Regions from separate parts of the Paenibacillus sp. GCM10028914 genome, predicted to be linked through region 1. Evidence: riboswitches for the same ligand, from Rfam matches in the RefSeq annotation. Region 1 holds a riboswitch; each other region holds the start of a gene.

Region 1 (3,280 bases):
CCAATACAGGACGGAGATTCAGCTCTTCTAAAAGCCGCCGATGTCCCTGTTCATGAGAAGCATGGGATACCACCATATAATCCGCAGCTGCCGGACAGATCGATTTTGCAAGCAGCGCTGCTGCACTTGATATAAATCCATCTATAATTACTGGGCAGCCGTGTACCGCTGCTCCTAGAATAACACCAACTAAGCCTCCAATCTCAAGGCCCCCTACCTTAGCCAGAACATCCACTGGATCTTGCGGGTCAGGAACATTCACCGCTATCGCTCTTTCAACTACAGCGATTTTATGCTGTAAACGCGAGTCATCAATTCCAGTGCCTCGACCAACCGCCTCGGCAACCGGGATGTTGGAAAGTGCACAAATAACTGCTGAGCTTGCTGTCGTATTACCAATGCCCATTTCGCCTGTGATAAATAGCTGGACCCCGCGTTTGACAGCATCTTCAACAACTTTCATGCCTACCAGAATAGATTCGATCGCTTCCTCATAAGACATTGCAGGACCAAGTGCCATATTCGCTGTACCATACCGGATTTTACGCGATAAAAGATCAGGATGGGATAAGTCGCTATTCACGCCGATATCCACGCATACAACATCTGCGCCCGCCTGTCTGGCTAACACGTTAACAGCTGCACCACCCGCAAGGAAATTATGAATCATTTGAGGTGTAACTTCTTGGGGAAATGCACTAATACCCTCATCACATACTCCATGGTCGCCTGCCATAATAATAACTTCTCTTCGGTCAAATGAAGGACGTACCTCTCCCGTGATGCCGGCAAGCTGTAACGCCATTGCTTCAAGTTTACCCAAGCTGCCAGGAGGGACAGTAAGGTTACTTATGTGCAGTTTCGCAGCCTCGATCGCAGATTGATCAAGACCACGAATTTCTCCGATACGTTCCATGACACTTTGTCTCATACATCATTTCTCCTTCTTAAGCTCTTAAATCTAAAGCACGATTGCTTCATCTCATTACAAATCTAAGCGTTACTTGAACAGTTCAGGATAGATCGCCTTTGCTATTTGCTTCAAACCTTCAGTAACACGTGGACCTGGACGGCTTACCAAGTTATCATCTAACCCAACAACTGCGTCATTCTTAATGGCTGTAATCTGATCCCAACCACTACGTGCTTTAATCATTTGGTCTAGTGTTTCCTTCGTTTTCTCATCAACAACATTTTTTGAGAACAAAATCACGTCTGGATTATCCTTAATGATCTTCTCTTCACTAATTTCATTCCATCCTACCGTATCAGCGGCAACATTAATACCACCAGCCAAGTTAATCAGCTCGTCCATATATTCCCCGCTACCTACTGTCCAGCCTGGAGAGAACTCGATATATACTTTCTTTTTCTGTTCAGGTGTCAGTGATTTTAATGTTTCTGTTACTTCATCACGATCTTGCTTAATTTTGTCTACAACCTTTTTAGCTTCTTCTTGATGATCAGTGATTTGACCGAATATTTCAATGTTTGCAATCACATCATCTACTTTTTTCGGATCTGTCTTGAAGATTGTAATCCCTAGATCGCGTAGCTGCTGTGCACCTTCCGCACTCATGGAGATACCTGTAACAACGAGATCTGGCTGTGCTGCAATAATTTCCTCAACGTTAGGGTTGTACAGACCACCCATCTTTGGCTTCGTTGTAGCAGCTTCCGGATAATCATCATAGTCAGATACACCAATAACTTCCTCATCTAAGCCAATTGCAAACAAAGCTTCTGTCTCTGATGGTGAGATCGATATGATCTTCTTTGGTGCTTCGTTAAATGTAAGCTCCTCGCCTGTAGCATCTTTTACCGTTAGAGGATATTCGGTTTTTAGCGCATCTGTCTCATCAGCCGGTGGTGTTACTTGTTCTTGTTGGGTTGGTGCTGGGTCTGTCGTTTGTTTCGGCTCTGCATTATCTCCACAAGCTGCAAGCGCTAGTACCATTATGAGTGCTAAAGCACCCATCGTCCAATTCTTCCATAATTGCTTCATTTCCATCTCTCTCCTCTATCTACTTTTTTATGATTCCGTGAGATGCTCCCCTTGTTTAGCAATTTACAAATGCTCATTTCCATGAATCCTTTGTGACGAAGTCTGTGCAACAAAAAAAACCTGATCTTCTTGTAACAAGAAAGAATCAGGGATTACGTCTTACGGGCTCACAGTCAAGACCATGTGTTCCGCAGGCTATAGCCAAACGTAATCCTTTCCTCGAAGGACCATCGTACTACTCATAAGGCAGGTCTCCTGACTTACAGGTTAATGATATTCTCACCTTCCCATCCTGCTTATCGCAGAACAGTGGCATATAGAGAATATCCCTGTTTCACAGTGGCGGGACCGTGTCGGATTTTCACCGACTTCCCTTTTAACTAGAATCCTAAGCCTTTTCGCTTCTAATTCTAGACCTCACAAGTTCATTATTCATTTCGATAGCATCATGCTGAGACACAAGTCTTAGCTCTCAATTCATGATTATAGGTTAGATAAGAACACCTTACAAGCTTTTAACAAAGCTTTAAAAAACTCATCCTACATATCCTGTCCATTTTCCTCCATCAAAAGTCAGCTTCAACGTTAACAAGCTTCCCGGATCTGCTGAGAAATCCCAAAAGGAAGAACCGGGAACCGTCATCGTTGCAATCTGCCTGATCACTCCACCATGTGCCACTATTAATAATTGGTTATCCTTCGACTCTTCCTTAGTAAAACAAGTTAAGCCATTCATAAAGTCAGCTATTCTCCCCTGAAAATGTCCCCAAGATTCGCCTCCAGGAGGGGTGGAAGACTCAGGATCGCTGAGCCAATTCCGGTAGGTGTCCAGATGCTTTAACTGATCATATGTCCGGCCTTCCCATTCGCCAAAATCCATTTCCCGCAAACGATTATCGAAGACCACCTGATCTGCTGAGACGGTATAAATCCAGTCGAGTGTCTCTCTGCATCTCTTCAAGTCACTACAGAACACCTTGCGAAAAGACCTTCCTTTAAGAGCCTCTTTCACCGGCGCAAGTTCGATCAGTGACTCTTGTAGAATTCCAACATCCGTATGACCTAAATAACGTCTTTCCTTATTCCACTGCGTAGCCCCATGACGAATACATGTCAATTCTAACTCCATATTGCTCCACCTAAGCTCCATATAATAAGTGCACTTAATAGTAAAAATAACAACGATGCGCTCAGCATTAATTTAATGGTTAACCGAATATCCTCCTTGTTCATTGGGCGGGTGTGTTCTCCCATATAAGCACGGAAAGAGACGAC
Region 2 (3,280 bases), on a different contig from region 1:
TATGTGGACCGTTTGGAACCATATATCGAGCGTAAATTGTTTACCGTGAACACAGGTCACTGCTCCGCGGCATATATGGGCTTTTTGAAAGGATTCGATACGATTCAGGAAGCGATGAATGATCAGGAAGTTATGGAGCATGTTCGTTCCGTGCTTGAAGAGACGGGTGCATTGCTCATAAACAAGCATTCGTTCAATGAGAGTGAACATCAGCAATACATTCATACGATTCTGGAACGTTTCAAGAACCCTGCACTAACAGATGAAGTTACTCGCGTAGGGCGTTCACCGATTCGTAAGCTGTCACCGGGTGACCGTCTTGTGTCTCCTGCGCTGCAAGCTTATGAGCGTGGACTAACATATCGTTCTCTTGCGAAATCTATGGCGGGTGCATTGTTATTCAACGTGCCAGAAGATCCAGAAAGCGTGGAGCTGCAAGCATCCATTCAAAAACTGGGCGTATTAGAGACAGCTGTTAAGTATACAGGCATAGCTGCAGATCATCCGATAATGAAGGAGATCATGGAGCAGTATAACGCGCTAAAGCCACTTGTAAAATAATAGATCCATGCCATGTCAATGAACTTCGAGGTTGTAAGCTGAGAGGATATCTCATATAATCGTCAACAGAGTAGTATGTTTGGCAAAAAGAGAATACTCAATGCTTGCGAGGGTCCTGGAGAGATAGTCTTGTTATGGTCTACTCCCGGGTTAAAAGGGAAGCCGGTTTAAGTCCGGCACGGTCCCGCCACTGTGAATCAGGGACATCTTCAATAGCCACTGGCCTATACTAGGTTCGGGAAGGCGAAGATGTTATTTCAACCTGTAAGTCAGGAGACCTGCCCCGTGATGATCTGACGGTCCTTCGAGGAGAGGAATACGTTTGACGGACCTATCGTGGACGAGTTGACTGATATGATTTCCGAAACGTAGCCCCTGATTCTCTATGGAGATATCGGGGGCTTTTTTGTGATAGATGAATAGGATTCCGTCAGAATCCAGCTTGCTTGGGTGCTTATAGTGAAGCCAGTTGCTCTCAAACTTGAGATTAGGAGAGAAACGGATGAGAGTTATAATAACGAAAACAGCTTATACGGAACGGTTGTCATGATGAGTAGAAAACTTGCCGGTTACGGAATAGCGGGTCTTCTTCTATTATTGTTAACGCTTCTAGTCTGCTTAGGCATCGGTTCAGTCCATTTACCTGTCCAAGAAATCGGAGCGATGTTACTTCACAAGTTACCTTGGATCGGAGATTCAATCGCTCCAAATTGGGAAATGGCTTCAGAGCAGATTATTATGAAGGTCCGTCTCCCTCGAATTTTATTAGGAATGCTGGTTGGAGCATCGCTTGCGGTTGCGGGTGCTGCTTTTCAAGGAGTACTTAGAAATCCGCTTGCCGACCCGTTTACACTTGGTGTATCATCCGGATCTTCACTTGGAGCTGCATTTCTGATTTTCTATGGGCTGCAATACTCGTTTGCGGGAGCCTGGACACTGCCTCTGGTGGCGTTTATGACAGGGATTTTGACCTTGTGGATCGTACTTCTGCTGGCCAAAGATAACGGGAAAATACCGACGCATGGACTGATTTTATCGGGTGTAATCATGCAGTCTTTTTTAGGGGCTGCGGTTTCTTTCTTGACAGTTATGTCGAAGGACACACTAACGGACATTCTATTTTGGACGATGGGAAGCTTGAGTATGAGAGGGTGGTCGTACATCATCGTACTTTTCCCATATTTTATCATAGGTTTTCTTTATTTATGGAGTCGAGCACGCATGTTGAATCTCTTGTCATTAGGCGAACGGCAGGCTGCTCATATGGGGCTTAATGTTGATCGGCTGAAAAGCTCTGTCCTTATTGTTGCGACACTTTTGACGGCAGCTGCGGTGTCCGTGTCTGGGGTGATTGGTTTCGTTGGATTGGTTGTGCCCCATATGATTCGTCTTGTTACCGGTTCGGATTATCGTGTCATCATTCCTTTATCGGCACTAGGAGGGGCGATCTTCATGATCTGGTCTGATACGGCGGCTAGAACATTACTATCACCAACTGAAATTCCGATCGGGGTCGTAACGGCGTTTGTTGGTGCTCCTTTCTTTGCCTATTTGTTGTATCGGAATAAGAAGCAGCGCAAGGAGGGGACTCTATGATTACACTTCAAGATGTAAGCAAGCGTTATTCACGACTGAATGCAGTGTCCGGGATCAATTGGAATGTACAAGAAGGAGAATGGTGGGGGGTTATTGGTCCGAACGGAAGCGGTAAATCCACGCTGCTACATCTCCTTTCTGGTGTGGAGACACCCTCGAACGGGTCTATTAAGCTGGATGATAGGGAAGTTTCTAGCTACAGCCGTAAGGAACTGGCCCGTATCGTTGCCGTACTGCAGCAAGAAGGTCTTGCTCCGACTGATTTCACGGTACGTGAGGTTATTGAAATGGGACGTTATCCATTTCAGGATTGGCTGGGTCGAGAGAAGAATGACTCAGGTCCGCTACTTGACCGAATTATCCGTAAGCTGGAGCTGGAAAGTCTGGAATCCAGAAGGCTAGATCAATTAAGTGGAGGTCAGAGACAGCGAGCGGCTCTTGGGAAAGTAATGGCTCAAGAGCCTACAATTCTACTGCTCGATGAACCTACGACCTATTTGGATATTCGGTATCAGTTACAATTTATGAATATGGTGGCGGAGTGGCGGAATGAAGCCGGCATAACGGTTATTAGTGTGCTGCATGACCTAAATTTAGCCTCGCAGTTCTGTGATCGGCTTCTGGTACTTAAGGATGGAGAAATTGCAGGGGAAGGGGTACCGTCCGAATTGCTGACAGAGGATTTTATCCGGCATGTCTTCCGGGTTGACCCAGCAGTCGTTATGCACCCTGAGAATGGCGCCCCCCAGGTACTTCTCACTGCGAATCGTGGAACATAATAAAGTTAAAACGATATAAGAAGCTTTTAGACGGCTGAGAGTCGTCTTTTTTATATTTACTTGGCACATCTTTTTTATAAAATAGATATCGGATCGGATTTAACGGGTAATGTTTTAAGGTGTTGGGTTTTGGACATGAATACGTAGATAGCACTTATTTCAAACAAGAGGAGGCTTCAGGCATGGAAACAGTCTGGGTTATCATTAATGTCCTTGTTCTGCTTATGCTTACCGGCATACTGTATTGGATGCAGAAGAAGCACTTTTCGTTTACAAAACGTGTGTTTGCCGGATTAGGGCTCGGTGTACTGTTTGGGGCAATCCTGCAGTTTATTTATTCAGCA
Region 3 (3,280 bases), on a different contig from region 1:
TTTTCCGCTCAGCCGATTTCTGCCAAAACGATCTGAGATCGTACGTGTACGGCATCCCATCGTTGCAATAATGGTGTCAGGGTCTTCGGGATCATAATAGGGAAGATTGAATGATGCATCCACATTGACGAAGTTCGGGTATAACCGGCGACTAGAGCACTCAATTGCTTTAAGAAACAAATCATAGTTAGGATCACCTTGCGATTGATTGACGCCATGTTTGCACTGGAAAATATGCTGTGGAAAGATCGGTGTTTCCCCGCGGCCTAGCCCTTTCATCGTTGCATTAAGCAACGCATGAGAAACCAAGCGCCCTTCCGAAGAAGTACACATTCCGTAATTTAACGATGTAAACGGAATTTGCCCCCCTGCTCGGCTACTCATCGTATTTAAATTATGGATTAAAGATTCTGCAGCCTGATTCGTTTCGTTTACAGTTTCTTCATAGGCGAAATCATAAGTACGTGGAAATTGTTCTCGAAGCTGCTTATTATCCATCACCAATTCTTCTTCTGAAAACTCATACGTTTGATCCTGATCCACTTCACCCAGATAGGTCAGCCCTTTTCTAAAATGTTTACGGAAAGATCGGCCTACATACGGTGCCAAGTCCCAATCAATCTTATTAGCGGATACCCCGCCGAATTGGCTGTTCTGTTGGGACTGGAATATAATCGCGACAAGAGCCATGGCAGTCATGATACTCTGTGGTGAACGCACGGAACCATTTCCGGTGTTAAATCCGTTAGCAAGCAACCGGTCAAACGGAATAAAGATACAGTTGGTGGTCCCTAATGCATATTGATCTAAATCATGCACATATACATATCCGTTTTTTACAGCCTCATTCAGTTCAGTCGGTAGTACGAATGATTTAGCCATCCATTTCGCGTATTCCGAACCGATTCGGCTCATTTTGCCACTAAAGGATTCTCCGTTCAAGTTGGCATTTTCCCTGAGCAGGTCCATATCTTTCGTACCAATCACATCGTTACTAATTTTATACAGTTCACCGCGCTTCATTCTTTCCAGGTCCCGGGCCTCACGGTATTCTTTATATGCTTTAGCAGTGCTTTCAAATCCGATCTTCTTTAGGTACTGAATAACAAGATCTTGTATTTCTTCTACCGAAATTTGATTCACACTCGCTATTTCGGCTTTCACCATTTCACCAATCTGGGTTGAAGCATCAGGCTGAACCTTTCCTTCCGCAGCCGCAAAAGCTTTATCCACTGCACTAATAATTCTCTTAACTTCAAACTCTACCTGAGTACCATCTCTTTTAATTACCTTCATTATTTTCCTCCTATAATTAAGACGAAATGAAAAGAAGCATGATTCCGCAAGTCTGCGGAATGCATGCTTCAATAAAGAATCGGTATAAATCCAATCAGACCGGATCCCCGTCCTATTGAAACACTTTCCTATCAACCGTAGGCAATACAGTGTCGTCAAAATGGCTGGTATCTGGCTTCCGTACATTTTTGGAGAGGCTAAACTCTTCCTTGTTCTCCACAAGTACCTGTTACAGTGGCGGGACCGCTCCGGATTCACACCGGATTCCCATTTAAGATCGGATCCATCCGATCACCATTTAGCACTATATGTAGTTGTCATATCAAAAGATATAACAATATATAGATTTTAACTGTAACAAATATCATAGCACTTTAATTAGCTTCGGTTGGCATAGGTGTAGGAGTAGGTTTCGCAAATCCTGTCTTGTACTTCTCATCGATCAAAGTTCGGATTTCGCTCAGGCTTTTCCCTTCACTTTTCAGTTTCGCAGATTCTACGGCAATATCTAGACAAACACCACAGCGCGTACCATGATCATCCCAAACAACACTGCCGTCTTCCTTAACTTCATCAATGAAACAGTTCAGATTGTTCTCATGACCAGCGCTTTCACCGCATCCACAATAGCATGGAATCCATTGGAGCACATCCTTAACCTGAGCAGCAAGAGCGTATATTGTCCGAAGCTCTTGACTTTTATCATTCAAAAATGTTGGCAACTCCTTAACAGAGGCAGTAATCTCCTGAATATCCCCATTCGCAAGTTGAGACTGTGAGCCGTGTTCATGAGTAGCCTCCGTCTCTGATTCTTGTTTCGTATGGGCAGGCTCCTGAGCTTTTTCAGCGCCACATCCGCTCAGCAGCAGACCAACAGATAATATTAAAACTACAAATTTCTGTTTTTGCATACTATTGTCCTCCCCATTAACCTCTGCAATTCGTATTCCCTTGATAGACCTAGACGCTCTATATAGTTAACATAATTCCTATTGAAGCACCCGCAAGCCCGAGTAATACGGAGGTGATAACATAAATCAGAGCTTGCACATAGTGTTTATTCACTGCCAAAGTAATAGCTTCGTACCCAAAAGTTGAAAAGGTCGTAAAGGCTCCGCAAAAACCTGTTCCTAATAAACCATATACCATTTCAGGCATACGCTCAGCAGTACCGACCAATATACCCAGCAAAAGGGAACCCACCAAATTGACAAGAAGCGTTGCCCATGGGAAGGAAGATCCTACTCTCTTTCCTACCCATATCCCAATACCGTAACGAGAAACCGCTCCGACGATACCACCTATTCCTATCCATACGATCATGATGTCTCACCTTCTTGTGTTGCACCCATTCTCCGTCCTAACGAAACCCCAATAAAAGCCATAATCAATCCACCGAACACACTAAGCATCACGTAGAGCCAAGCCGTCAGCATCTGACCATTTCTAAACAATTCGACAGTGTCGACCGTAAAGGTAGAGAATGTGGTAAACGCACCTGTAAATCCGGTTCCCAGAAACAAACGAGTCTCCGCTGATATCATCGTGGAACGTAAACAGTAAGTCAAGAACCATCCGAGGAACAAGCATCCTGCCAGATTGATGAGTAAAATCGCTTGCGGAAAACCACTATCAGGAAGTGGTATCATCTTACTAACGCCATAACGGCATAATGTTCCGATAAATCCTCCTGCACCTACGAAAAGTAAATTTCTGCCCATAAAATTCCCTTCCACTTCCGTATCATAAAACGTTCATTATTTATTATCCCTGCGCAAGCGCTGGTTATGAGAAATTTTAGCCTCGTTCCCCTGCTCGGTCGCCTGGTAGAACACTCGACGCGCAAGCTCCTTAGGCAGGTAATCCTGCTTGACATAATGTCCGGGATAATCATGAGGGTACATGTATCCTTTGTGCCCTAATTGAGCGGCACCTTGATAATGAGTGTCTCGTAAGTGAAGCGGAACCTCTGCAGATGTAAACT

What was found. A riboswitch is a leader RNA that binds a small molecule or an ion and turns the genes downstream of it on or off. The one in region 1 is predicted to bind cobalamin.
Region 2: it holds a riboswitch for cobalamin, as region 1 does, so the genes downstream of both, ACFQV5_RS20040 (FecCD family ABC transporter permease) here and ACFQV5_RS05660 (ABC transporter substrate-binding protein) in region 1, are expected to answer to the same signal.
Region 3: it holds a riboswitch for cobalamin, as region 1 does, so the genes downstream of both, ACFQV5_RS20720 (anaerobic ribonucleoside triphosphate reductase) here and ACFQV5_RS05660 (ABC transporter substrate-binding protein) in region 1, are expected to answer to the same signal.

What each region holds. Positions count from the first base shown of each region.
Region 1 covers NZ_JBHTFO010000006.1:218,137-221,416, reverse strand. Annotated here, with positions in the region: gene cobT (nicotinate-nucleotide--dimethylbenzimidazole phosphoribosyltransferase) at 1-931, opposite strand, end outside; gene ACFQV5_RS05660 (ABC transporter substrate-binding protein) at 1,001-2,011, opposite strand; cobalamin riboswitch at 2,234-2,440, opposite strand; gene ACFQV5_RS05655 (histidine phosphatase family protein) at 2,541-3,134, opposite strand; gene cbiB (adenosylcobinamide-phosphate synthase CbiB) at 3,125-3,280, opposite strand, start outside.
Region 2 covers NZ_JBHTFO010000017.1:555,775-559,054, reverse strand. Annotated here, with positions in the region: gene ACFQV5_RS20045 (mannitol-1-phosphate 5-dehydrogenase) at 1-561, shown strand, start outside; cobalamin riboswitch at 655-860, shown strand; gene ACFQV5_RS20040 (FecCD family ABC transporter permease) at 1,111-2,157, shown strand; gene ACFQV5_RS20035 (ABC transporter ATP-binding protein) at 2,154-2,936, shown strand; gene ACFQV5_RS20030 (L-cystine transporter) at 3,119-3,280, shown strand, end outside.
Region 3 covers NZ_JBHTFO010000018.1:36,806-40,085, reverse strand. Annotated here, with positions in the region: gene ACFQV5_RS20720 (anaerobic ribonucleoside triphosphate reductase) at 1-1,296, opposite strand, end outside; cobalamin riboswitch at 1,442-1,610, opposite strand; gene ACFQV5_RS20715 (PCYCGC motif-containing (lipo)protein) at 1,671-2,207, opposite strand; gene crcB (fluoride efflux transporter CrcB) at 2,266-2,619, opposite strand; gene crcB (fluoride efflux transporter CrcB) at 2,616-3,017, opposite strand; gene ACFQV5_RS20700 (replication-associated recombination protein A) at 3,054-3,280, opposite strand, start outside.